2 regions of the Halobacillus ihumii genome follow, and region 1 is predicted to be linked to the other one. Evidence: riboswitches for the same ligand, from Rfam matches in the RefSeq annotation. Region 1 holds a riboswitch; the other holds the start of a gene.
The links. A riboswitch is a leader RNA that binds a small molecule or an ion and turns the genes downstream of it on or off. The one in region 1 is predicted to bind FMN.
Positions count from the first base shown of each region.

Region 2: another riboswitch for FMN. It lies ahead of ribD (bifunctional diaminohydroxyphosphoribosylaminopyrimidine deaminase/5-amino-6-(5-phosphoribosylamino)uracil reductase RibD); the one in region 1 lies ahead of G6R08_RS03550 (ECF transporter S component).

Region 1 is NZ_CACVAO010000001.1:661,066-667,643, reverse strand. It holds gene G6R08_RS03560 (FMN-binding glutamate synthase family protein) at 1-613, shown strand, start outside; gene G6R08_RS03555 (PTS sugar transporter subunit IIA) at 637-1,110, shown strand; FMN riboswitch at 1,182-1,333, shown strand; gene G6R08_RS03550 (ECF transporter S component) at 1,491-2,087, shown strand; gene G6R08_RS03545 (TraR/DksA family transcriptional regulator) at 2,169-2,537, opposite strand; gene G6R08_RS03540 (hotdog fold thioesterase) at 2,567-2,962, opposite strand; gene G6R08_RS03535 (1,4-dihydroxy-2-naphthoate polyprenyltransferase) at 3,105-4,052, opposite strand; gene G6R08_RS03530 (isochorismate synthase) at 4,281-5,675, shown strand; gene menD (2-succinyl-5-enolpyruvyl-6-hydroxy-3-cyclohexene-1-carboxylic-acid synthase) at 5,672-6,578, shown strand, end outside.
Region 2 is NZ_CACVAO010000001.1:1,607,019-1,611,525, forward strand. It holds gene G6R08_RS08135 (bifunctional 3,4-dihydroxy-2-butanone-4-phosphate synthase/GTP cyclohydrolase II) at 1-709, opposite strand, end outside; gene ribE (riboflavin synthase) at 726-1,373, opposite strand; gene ribD (bifunctional diaminohydroxyphosphoribosylaminopyrimidine deaminase/5-amino-6-(5-phosphoribosylamino)uracil reductase RibD) at 1,373-2,470, opposite strand; FMN riboswitch at 2,607-2,756, opposite strand; gene G6R08_RS08150 (hypothetical protein) at 3,055-3,552, shown strand; gene G6R08_RS08155 (CidA/LrgA family protein) at 3,907-4,311, shown strand; gene G6R08_RS08160 (LrgB family protein) at 4,281-4,507, shown strand, end outside.

The DNA.
Region 1 (6,578 bases):
TAAACCTATTGGAATGAAGGTTGTAGTTGGAAATATTGAACAATTAGAGGGAATGGTGTCACATATGGCAAGTAGCCAAGAAGGCCCCGACTTTATAACAGTTGATGGGGGAGAAGGAGGTACCGGCGCATCTTATCAGGAACTTGCAGATGCGACGGGGCTGCCGATTAATTCAGCCCTGCCTGTCGTAGATGATATGTTGAAGAAGTATAATGTACGAGACCGTGTGAAAGTGTTTGCCTCCGGTCAGTTAATTTCTCCTGACAAAGTAGCAATGGCTCTAGCAATGGGAGCCGATTTAGTTAATATCGCCCGAGGAATGATGTTTTCTGTAGGGTGCATTCAGGCTGAAATTTGTCATACGAACAATTGCCCGGTTGGGGTGGCTACGACAAATCCTAATCTTCAAAAAGCTTTAATTGTAGAAGAAAAGTCGTTCCGGACCTGTAACTATGTACTATCTTTAAGGGACGGTCTCTACAATCTTGCGGCGGCTGTCGGTATTGATTGTCCAACTAAATTTGAACGTAAACATATTGTTTATCGTGATGAACATGGGCGTCTTCAATCATTAGAGAATATCTTTCCGTCAGCAGAAGTAGTGAAACCATAATCGTTATAGAGGAGGAGTCAAGTGTGAATAAGAAGAGAGTTAGGGTTAGTAGTCCTTTCTCTGGTAAATTGGTGCAGCTTACTGATATTTCCAAACAGAAATTTTCTAACAAAATGATGGGAGAAGGTATAGCAATTGAACCGACTGAAGGAGAAATGGCTGCTCCCGTATCAGGTGAAGTCACTCAAATATTTCCAACAAAACATGCTGTAAATCTATTAACGGATACAGGTGTTGAACTGTTAATTCAAGTTGGAATTGATGCAGAAAATCTAGAAGGTGTAGGATTCGAAACCAATATAAAAGAGAAAAGTCGTGTCTCCACGGGTGATTCCCTGATCACTTTCGATTTAGCAAAAGTAAGCCGAGAACTAACTGGTCTTGCTTCTCCTATTGTAATTATGAATCGTAATAAGGTTGCACAGTTTTCCTATACCTCAAAAACTCATGTTATAAAAGGCGAAACGATTATAATGGAACTTGAACTTACTGAATAAAAAGTCATGTAAACAATATTATTGCAATTCCGCGCATTTTTTTGTAAAATTAATACAAATATAATATCGATTCAAATCTTCGGGGCAGGGTGCAATTCCCGACCGACGGTAAGGAATACGTCAGAAGTATTCTAAGTCCGTGACCCGTTAAGTTTTAATCTTAACGGTGGACCCGGTGTAATTCCGGGACCGACAGTAATAGTCTGGATGGGAGAAGATGTCGAGCGAAAATGGCAGGTAATGACACCCGCCTTAACTTTCCTATGGACAAACCTCTACCCTTAAGCCTTGATAGCTTAAGGGTTTTTATATGGGGCATGTCTTTCGCTTACCTTCATCTGGGATTCTGAATCGATGCAAAAAGATGGAGGAGATTGTAGATGAACCAGTACACAGGTCAATCATCAAAGCTGTTAAAGTTAATTATATTATCGCTGTTTGGAAGCATTTCGATGGTTTTAATGTTGCTGAATTTTCCGTTACCCATGCTTCCTCAATACTTGAAAGTTGATTTTAGTGAAGTTCCTGCACTCGTTGCTGCCATTTTGTTTACACCGGCAGCTGGGATCATTGTTGAAGGATTAAAAAATACACTCTATCTTATTTATACAGGGGCTGCTGACCCTGTCGGTGTTGTCGCTAACTTCCTGGCTGGCGTTTTATTCATCGTGCCCGTTGCGTTGTTCTATCATAAATTCAAGAACGTTAAAAGTCTTGTTTCAGGGTTAGTAACAGGTTCTGTCATCATGGCAATAGGGATGAGTGTCCTCAATTATTTTCTGTTCTTACCTGCTTATAGCTGGTTTATGGGGTGGGAAACAATGTCTGCTCAAGTAAAATGGTTGACGGTTGTTGGGGCGATTCTTCCTTTTAATGCTCTTAAAGGGATTATTGTTGGAGTATTATTTATCCCGCTGTTTATTAAGCTTAAGCCGTGGATTGAGCAGAAGCGGGTCAAAACCTCTTCCGCTGCTTAATGGAAAAACGAATAGTTTTCTCGATACTAAATACGGAGATTATCAATATATTAAGGAGAGCGTACTGTACGCTCTCCTTTTTTATTTTTCTTCTGCTTCAGCTACGGTCATCCTTGCTGTAGGCATGGCTTTGAGACGTTCGATTGGGATAGGTTCTCCTGACTTTTCACTCTTTCCGTAACTACCATCTTTAATCCGGTCAAGAGCAGCATTAATTTCTTTTAGCTTCTTTTGAGTTTGTTCATAAAGTGTATAATCTTTCTCTTTTTCAAATTGGGAAGTTCCAAGGTCTCCAGGGTGGTCAGCTACACTAGAGAGTTCACCTTCCTGATCGTTAGGATCTTCACTATCTTTCTGTTGGTTCTGAAATGCAGTCAACTCTTCTTCTGCTTCTACTTTCATGGCCTCGAGCTGCTGTTTGAACTCATTCAACTGTTTATCAGTTAACATACTTTCACTCCTAATTTAGTGGGAAGCAGCTAGGAACTTTGGCGAAGAACGACCCCGACTGTACATCTTGAAATAGAGATTAATTGTTGCTCTTCATCTTCTATCCGAATTTCCCAAACCATAGTTGTTCTTCCGCGGTGATGAGGGATAGCAGTGCCATATACATTTCCGGAGCGCACACTTTTTATATGGTTAGCATTGATTTCAATTCCAAAAATCTGCTGATGTTCGGGATCAATATTTAAAAAAGACCCAATGCTTGCAGCAGATTCAGCCAGTGCTACACTTGCTCCTCCATGAAGGAAACCCATTGGTTGATGTGTTCGATGGTCAACAGGCATTTTAAGGGTAACTTTCTCTGGTTCCGCTTCGAGGACTTCCATTCCTAGCGCTTCCATTAATGTGTTTTGTATAGATATATCCATTTTTATCATCCTTTACTTTTCATTCCCCGAATTCATAATATCAAACATACATAAATATGAGGTGATTTCAGCTTATCCTAATTAAAATCAAACAACCCGGACTCAAAAAGCTGCCCGGGTGTCTTAAGATTGGCTTTCATTTCTAAAATGAAAAAGGGATTAACAGTTGTAAAAGAAGCGATATTCCAAGTAACATACCGTAAAAGGTATTGGTCTGTGCTGTCGCCTTCATGGCTGGCATCATTTCTAATGGTGATTTCTCACCAGCGAACCCATGTATAGATTGGGTTCCTTTTCTTATGCTAAGCAATGTAAGGAGTGACCAGATCGGAAGCATCCCTAGTGCGATGAGCATTAAAGTCAGCCCATACGCGACCACATAAAGACTTAACAAGAAACGGACAGCCCCATGATGACCGAATAATATAGCTAATGTTTTACGGCCGTTTTCAGCATCTCCGACACGGTCACGAATATTATTTGAGAGATTGATCGCACCAATAAAAATCGCTACCGGAACTGAGATTACGATGACTTCCCATGATATACTTAATGATTGGATATAATAACTTATGGCAACAATGACTGTCCCCATGAACAATCCTGCGGCTAGTTCACCTAATGGAGTATAAGCGATTGGGTAAGGCCCGCCTGAGTAAAGATAACCTAATAGCATGGATACGAGCCCGATCGCGGCAACCCACCAGCTAGAAGAAGCACAAATATAAACACCAAGCAATGTCGCCACTACAAGGAAGCTGATGGCTAAGGTTAATACAGTTCGCGGCTGGATCCCATCCCGTACAATAGTACCGCCTATTCCAACAGACTTCTCGTTGTCTAATCCTCTGACGAAATCGTAGTATTCGTTAAACATATTAGTGGCCGCCTGAATTAAAATCGAGGCGAAAAGCATAGCGGCAAATAATCCAAGATGAATCCCATGATCAAGAGCAGCAAGCATTGTCCCTACGAATACAGGAACAAAAGCGGCGGTTAACGTATGGGGACGTAATAACCTCCACCAAACTTGAAATCCGTCACGTTCATTCAAGGAAGTTCTCATATTTTGATTTGAAACAGAACTCATGGGTGTCATCTCCCTTGTATTTAAACTAGTAATATAATATCAACTTAAGTTTAGGCAAACAGTCCTCTGGTGTCAATCCTTGTAAGAATATGCAAGAACCGATGAAGATTTCTTGAGTCAAGAGAAAAAAGAGAATAAAATAGAAGAGGGTATTCATCGTTTATTAAAATGATTGAGTTATTATCTTAATATAATGCAACGTCCCAAACTGGGGTGGGAGGAATTTTAATGCTTCATATAAAAGTACCTCAAATAGATGAAATCGTTGAGGGAGCGATTAACAAGGCGACTGATGAAAAAAAGCCGCAACTTATCAGTTTTGTGAATGAAATAGAATATACAGATGCTTTTACTTTTTTGGATCGATCGCAGAAGATTGATCGTCATCGTTTATTTTGGAAAAGTGCAGATGAGGATTTTACGATGGCAGGGGTAGGTGCGGCCTATAAGATGATTGCGGCACATCCGAATCGATTTAGGAAAATAGAATCAACGTGGAATGAACTACTGGACGAGGCGCAAGTGTACGATCCTCACTATGAAAAAGGAACTGGCCTTGTTGCTCTGGGAGGATTCAGCTTTGATGCCAATCAAAACAATTCAACCCCATGGGAAGGGTTTCCTGACAGCCAGATGACAATTCCAGCCTATTTGTTAACAAATAAAGGGTCAAAATCATATTTGACGACCAATTTGCTTATCTTTGAGGAAGATCATAAACAGCAGATTATACACCAAATAGACGAGGATCAACATCAGCTTTTACATGGTGATCGTCAAGAACATAAACTTCCTAAGCAGACGGGTTTAACGGAGATGGAAGCGGAAAAGTGGAAGCAAAGCGTCAAACAAGCTACTGCTGACATTAAGCAGGGAAAACTGGGGAAAGTTGTGCTTGCCCGCGAACTGCGTGTTAAATTTGACTCCTCAGCTGAGTTGTCCGCAATCGTGGAAGAATTATGCAAAACACAAGAAAATAGTTACATCTTCGTTTTCGAAAATGGCGGAGATTACTTTATCGGTGCAACGCCAGAAAGGCTGGCTAAATTGGAGAACCAAGAGCTGGTCTCTACATGTTTAGCTGGAACAATTCCACGCGGCAAGGATGAAAAAGAGGATCACCTCTTTAGTAAGCAGCTTCTGAATGATCCGAAAAACCGACAGGAGCACGATTTTGTAGTTCAGATGATTCGGGAAGCTGTTGAAGCATGCTGTTACAATGTCGAAATTCCTAGTGCACCAGTCGTTTATCCGCTTCGTAACTTACAGCATTTATATACCCCTGTCACAGCTACTCTTGAACAGGGATATACACTGCTTGATGTTGTAGAGAAACTGCACCCGACTCCAGCACTCGGCGGTATGCCTCAGAAGCAATCAGTAGATTACATCAGGAAACATGAAGTGTTGAACCGCGGCTGGTATGCAGGCCCGATTGGCTGGTTTGACGGTCATAATAATGGGGAGTTTGCGGTAGCTATTCGTTCTGCACTTCTTCAGCAGGATGAAGCTTCTTTATTTGCGGGATGCGGGGTCGTGGAAGATTCTAACCCTGATGCGGAATACGAAGAAACAGCTGTCAAGCTCAGGCCTATGTTATCCGTTTTAGGAGGATCAGTATGAACTACACAGAAACTTTATCGAGATACATGACCCATTTTGTTGCCCAACTCGCTCATTCGGGGATAGAAGATGTTGTCATTTCACCTGGATCACGATCCACCCCCCTTGCTATGACATTTAGTGAATACGATCGAGTGAAACATTGGGTTCATGTGGACGAGAGATCTGCTGCTTTTTTCGCATTAGGCCTAGCCAAAGCAAAACAACAGGCAGTAGCGCTTGTCTGTACATCCGGCACCGCTGCAGCTAACTATTATCCGGCAATCGTCGAAGCTTACTATAGCAGGGTTCCGCTTGTTGTTTTAACGGCGGACCGTCCACATGAGCTTAGAGATGTAGGAGCTCCTCAATCTATTGATCAAATTGATATGTATGGTCATTACGTTAAATGGTTTCATGATTTAGCCTTACCTGAGGATGGGTTACTCTCATATGTAAGAAAACAGGCTGCTCGTGCGGTTGAAGAAAGTGAGTCAAACAACCCTGGGCCCGTACATGTAAACCTTCCTCTAAGGGAGCCATTAGTTCCTGATTTTAATGTGAATGGGCTCTGGAATGAAGGGGCAAAACCAATTCCAAAGAATATATATGGTTTGCCGCAAACTTCTGAAAAACAGACAGTCCATTTTGTGGAATTACTAGCCGGCGATAAAAAGGGTTTGATCGTATGCGGACCGCAAACGGATCCAGAATTAGCATCACATCTTACCATTTTGGCCGCACGCTCAGGGGTGCCGATTTTAGCAGATCCATTATCCCAACTAAGAGCGGGCGAGCATGATAAACGCAATATTATTGAAAACTATGATGCCATTTTAAAATCAGATAAAAGAAGAGAGTCACTCGAACCGGAATACATCATTCGGTTCGGAGCGATGCCGGTGTCCAAACCATACTTACAGT
Region 2 (4,507 bases), 940 kb from region 1:
TAAGGGCAATATGGTCTTTATAATCAATATCATTCGTATAAGCAACCGCACGGAAATCACCATATTCAGTCGGCAGCTGTACCTCGACTTCGCGTATGACATGATCTTCAACTCGATAACGATATTGAATTAAATCCGCAATCGTAATCATCGGAATATTAAACTCATCGGCCATTTTGCGAAGATCAGGTACTCTTGCCATCGTCCCATCTTCTTTAATAATTTCACAAATAACCCCGGCTGGTTTGGCTCCAGCTAATTCGGCTAAATCCACCGCAGCTTCTGTATGACCTGCACGGCGCAATACCCCGCCTTCTTTCGCAATTAACGGGAAAATATGGCCCGGCCTTTGGAAATCATCCGCTTGGCTTAATGGGTTAAGCATTTCACGAATCGTCAGTGCCCGCTCATCCGCAGAGATGCCGGTCGTCGTATGCTTATGATCAATGCTCACTGTAAAAGCAGTTTTATTAGGATCAGTGCTGTTATCCACCATCGGGTTCAACTCAAGCTGATCAGCTAATTGACTCGTGACAGGTGAACAAACAAGCCCTTTGCCATGAGTAATCATAAAATTGATCATCTCAGGCGTTGCATATTCAGCTAAACCTATTAAATCACCTTCATTTTCTCGATCCTCATCATCACAGACGATGACCATTTTTCCCTGTTTTAATTCTGAAATTGCCCGTTCAATTGAATCAAACATCTTCCCACCCTCTTCTTTATGCGAATCCATTTTCATCTAAGAAATCCTTCGTTAGCTTTGACTGACTGCTCTCTGGTTCTTTTCCTAAAAAATGGGCCACGTATTTACCAATCATGTCGCATTCAATATTCACCTGATCACCCGGTTCTTTATCACCGAGCACCGTATGGTCCATCGTGTGCGGAATAAGTGAGATCGTGACACGGTTCTCCTCCACGCCAAACACGGTCAAACTCGTTCCATCAACCGTAATTGATCCTTTATACACAAAATAATGGATCAGTTCATCCGGAAGTTCAATCTCATAATAAACGGCATTTGATTCTGATTTCTTCGCCACAATCTCACCCGTTCCATCGATATGACCCGAAACTAAGTGACCACCAAAACGGCCGCCTGCTGCCATAGCCCGTTCGAGATTGACTGTACTTCCTTGTTTCAACTGGTGTAAATTCGTTGCCCTAAAGGTTTCAGGCATCACATCAAATTCTATACTTTGATCAGAATAACTCGTCACGGTAAGGCACACTCCGTTTATCGAAATGCTGTCCCCTAAATCTATATCCGACAAAATTTCCTTCGCTATAATACTTAATTCAAGCGCTTCTGATTTACTTTTAATATTTTTGACTGAACCCATTTCCTCTATAATCCCTGTAAACATTACAAATCCCCCCTTTTGACTGAAACAAGCTTGATGTCTTCTCCTAGCTGTTCAGAGCTAAAAAATGCAAAATTATCAAGTTGGGCCAGGCTACTGATTCCTTCGCCCGCTACAGGGGTCATGGCCTGCCTGCCGCCAATTAATTTAGGTGCTATATACGTAATGGTTTCGTTCACTTTCCCAGCCCGAACAAAAGCATCCGCAATCGTTCCGCCGCCTTCAATCAGCAATGAGGTAAGTTTTTGTTCACCTAAATAGTCCAGAACAGCTTCCACTTGAACGGTTTCCGTTGCCAGGCGGATCACCTCAACATGGGAAAAGTCTTGAAAGCGGGTCATTTCATCCTTTCCGACGGATTTTCCTGTAAAGATCCAAGTCGGGGCTTCTCTATTTTGAATCACCTGAGAGGTAGAAGGAGTCCGCAAATGGGTATCAAGAACAATTCTCACCGGGCTGTTGCCGCCTCCTGCTATTCGAGTCGTCAGCTTAGGATTATCCATTAGAACCGTATTAATGCCTGCTAAGATGGCAGCAGATCGATGACGATAGGAGTGGCCATCCTTCCTTGCTGACTCACCAGTAATCCACTGGCTTTCACCTGTTGCGGTAGCAATCTTTCCATCAAGGCTCATCGCTGATTTCAATCGAACATAGGGCTGCTTTGTTTTTATAAAATGAAAGAATGCGCGATTGAGCTCATCTGCTTCACCTGTTAAGACCCCTGTCCTTACCTCAAGACCGGCTTTTTCCATCAACTCTATCCCGCGGCCGCTCACTTTTGGATTAGGGTCGTGAGAAGCGATAATCACACGTTTAATTCCAGCATCAACCACCGCCTGGGCACAGGGTGGAGTTTGCCCGAAATGACTACAAGGCTCAAGTGTTACATAAATTTCTGCACCCAGAGCCTTTTCACCAGCCATTCTAAGTGCATGGACTTCAGCATGAGGCTCCCCGGCCTTGACGTGCACTCCCAGACCAACTACTTGATTATTTTTCACAACAACTGCTGCAACCGAAGGGTTTGGATTCGTTTGTCCTATCGTTTCTTTCGCCATCTGAATAGCCATGGCCATGTATCGTTCGTCGCGCTGCATCCTTCTCACCTCCCAATATTTTTAAATCAAAAAAGCCCCGAAGAAGACGAACTTCTCCAGGGCTTTACTGTATTGAAATATAAGTATAGCGAATAGAAGGTACAACTACAGAATGTTTGCACCTTATTTTCTACGCTCGCTCCTTCTCCCATCCAGACTTTAACTGTCGGCTTTGGAATCTACACCAAATCAGGGGGAAGAAATAAGACTCCTTCCCCGTCGCGGGCTTTGAACGTTGTGGTCCATCACCGCCGGCCGGGATTTTCACCCTGCCCCGAAGGATTGTTTATTCAATTGTCTTATATTAAATATAAATGAATTTTACTAAGATCGCAATTAGTTAGCACTATTCGTACTCTTATAAATTAAATAAAACGTAGAGTTAGCTTTTTAGCTATAATCGGGGCTTTGACTTTATGAGACACTACGATTCCAACAAGTGCCCCAAAAATTGCAGGGAGTATTCACCCCACTCCTGCTTGATAAAGGAAATATAACTCACATAATCGTTCGAATGTCCCTGTTTTCAGCTTGAAGGAATTGGGAATACTACTTACAAATAAAGCCAATAAGGAGGATTCTCTGTGAAACGATTACATGCTGTCAGTTTGATTCTAATCCTCGGTATAGTCTTGGGAGCCTGTGGAACAGCCGAGAACCAAGATAACACTAGCTCTCAAGAAGAAACCAATCAACAAGAAAGTGAGCCAGCCAATGGTGAGAAATCAACGGAGTCTTCCGAAGGGAATCAATCTAGTGGCGAGAGCAAAGATATGAATTTAGCATCTGAAGTTGATCACGTGATCAAATCCGTAAATCAGTTGAACAGCAGCTTAGAAGATTCAGCAAATGATGTCAAAACAATTAATGGTCACGGGAAAACTCTTGAAGAGAATTGGGACAGTATTGAGAAGCAAGTAGAAGAACAATTCCCAGACCAGTACAAGAAAATAGAAGAAAGCCTTTATCCTCTAATCGGTGAAGCTAAACAAGAGGATCCTAAAATTGACAAAATGAAAGAATGGGCACAGACAACCGTGGACAGTTTGAATGAATTGAAACAAAAAATAAAAAATCAATAACTTTAGAGTAAAGAAGGGCTGTACGATCAGGCCCTTCTTTTTTGTATATGACAAAATCTCTTTACTTCAGCATGTTGAAAATCAAAATAGACATTACCTGTTTTTGAATAATCATAATTTCTGAAAAAATTGAATTGAACCTATTTCTCTGCACCGATAACCTATAAGAGTGTAGTTTCTGTAAAACTTCAATGATTGCATGCCGATGTGGCAAGGAGTAAAATGGGAGGAGTAAATTCATCAGATGAACTGATCTACCTGAAACCAAGGGCCCTTATTCTGCCTAACGTGTAAATTGAATCCTATCATAAGGAGGGCTGGCGTCACTTAAATTTAAAAATACGCCGAACATCTATGAAAATCTTTAAAATCATCATACAGATCGCCTTATTATATATCTTTTATATGGTCGGTAATTGGATCTCCGCCCAGCTGCATTTGCCGATACCAGGCAGCATTGTCGGAGTGGTGCTCCTGTTAGCGGCTTTAATTATTGGCATTTGCCCGGTTCATTGGGTGGAAACAGGCTCAGGATTTCTGTTGGCCTATTTACCTCTGCTGTTTATTCCAGCCACAGTCGGCGTCATGAATTATTTCCATCTATTTGCCGGCAGCGGTATTCTGCTAATTGTTATCATCGTTGTCAGCACACTCTTCACCATGATTACAGCTGGGCATACGAGCCAATTTTTGGCCAATAGATCGGCTGAAAGAAAGGAGAAAAAGCAGTGCTCGAAGTACTTATCGCAATCATCATAATTGTAATTACCATATTGATGTACTTAGCGCTGGATCGGCTGTACCGCTGGGTTCGTTGGCCAATATTAATCCCAGCCTTAACAACGACATTTGTGCTCATTGTCATCCTTCTTTGTTTCCGTATCCCCTATCAAACTTACATGATCGGAGGACAGTGGATTAATCATTTATTAGGACCAGCTGTAGTAGCACTGGC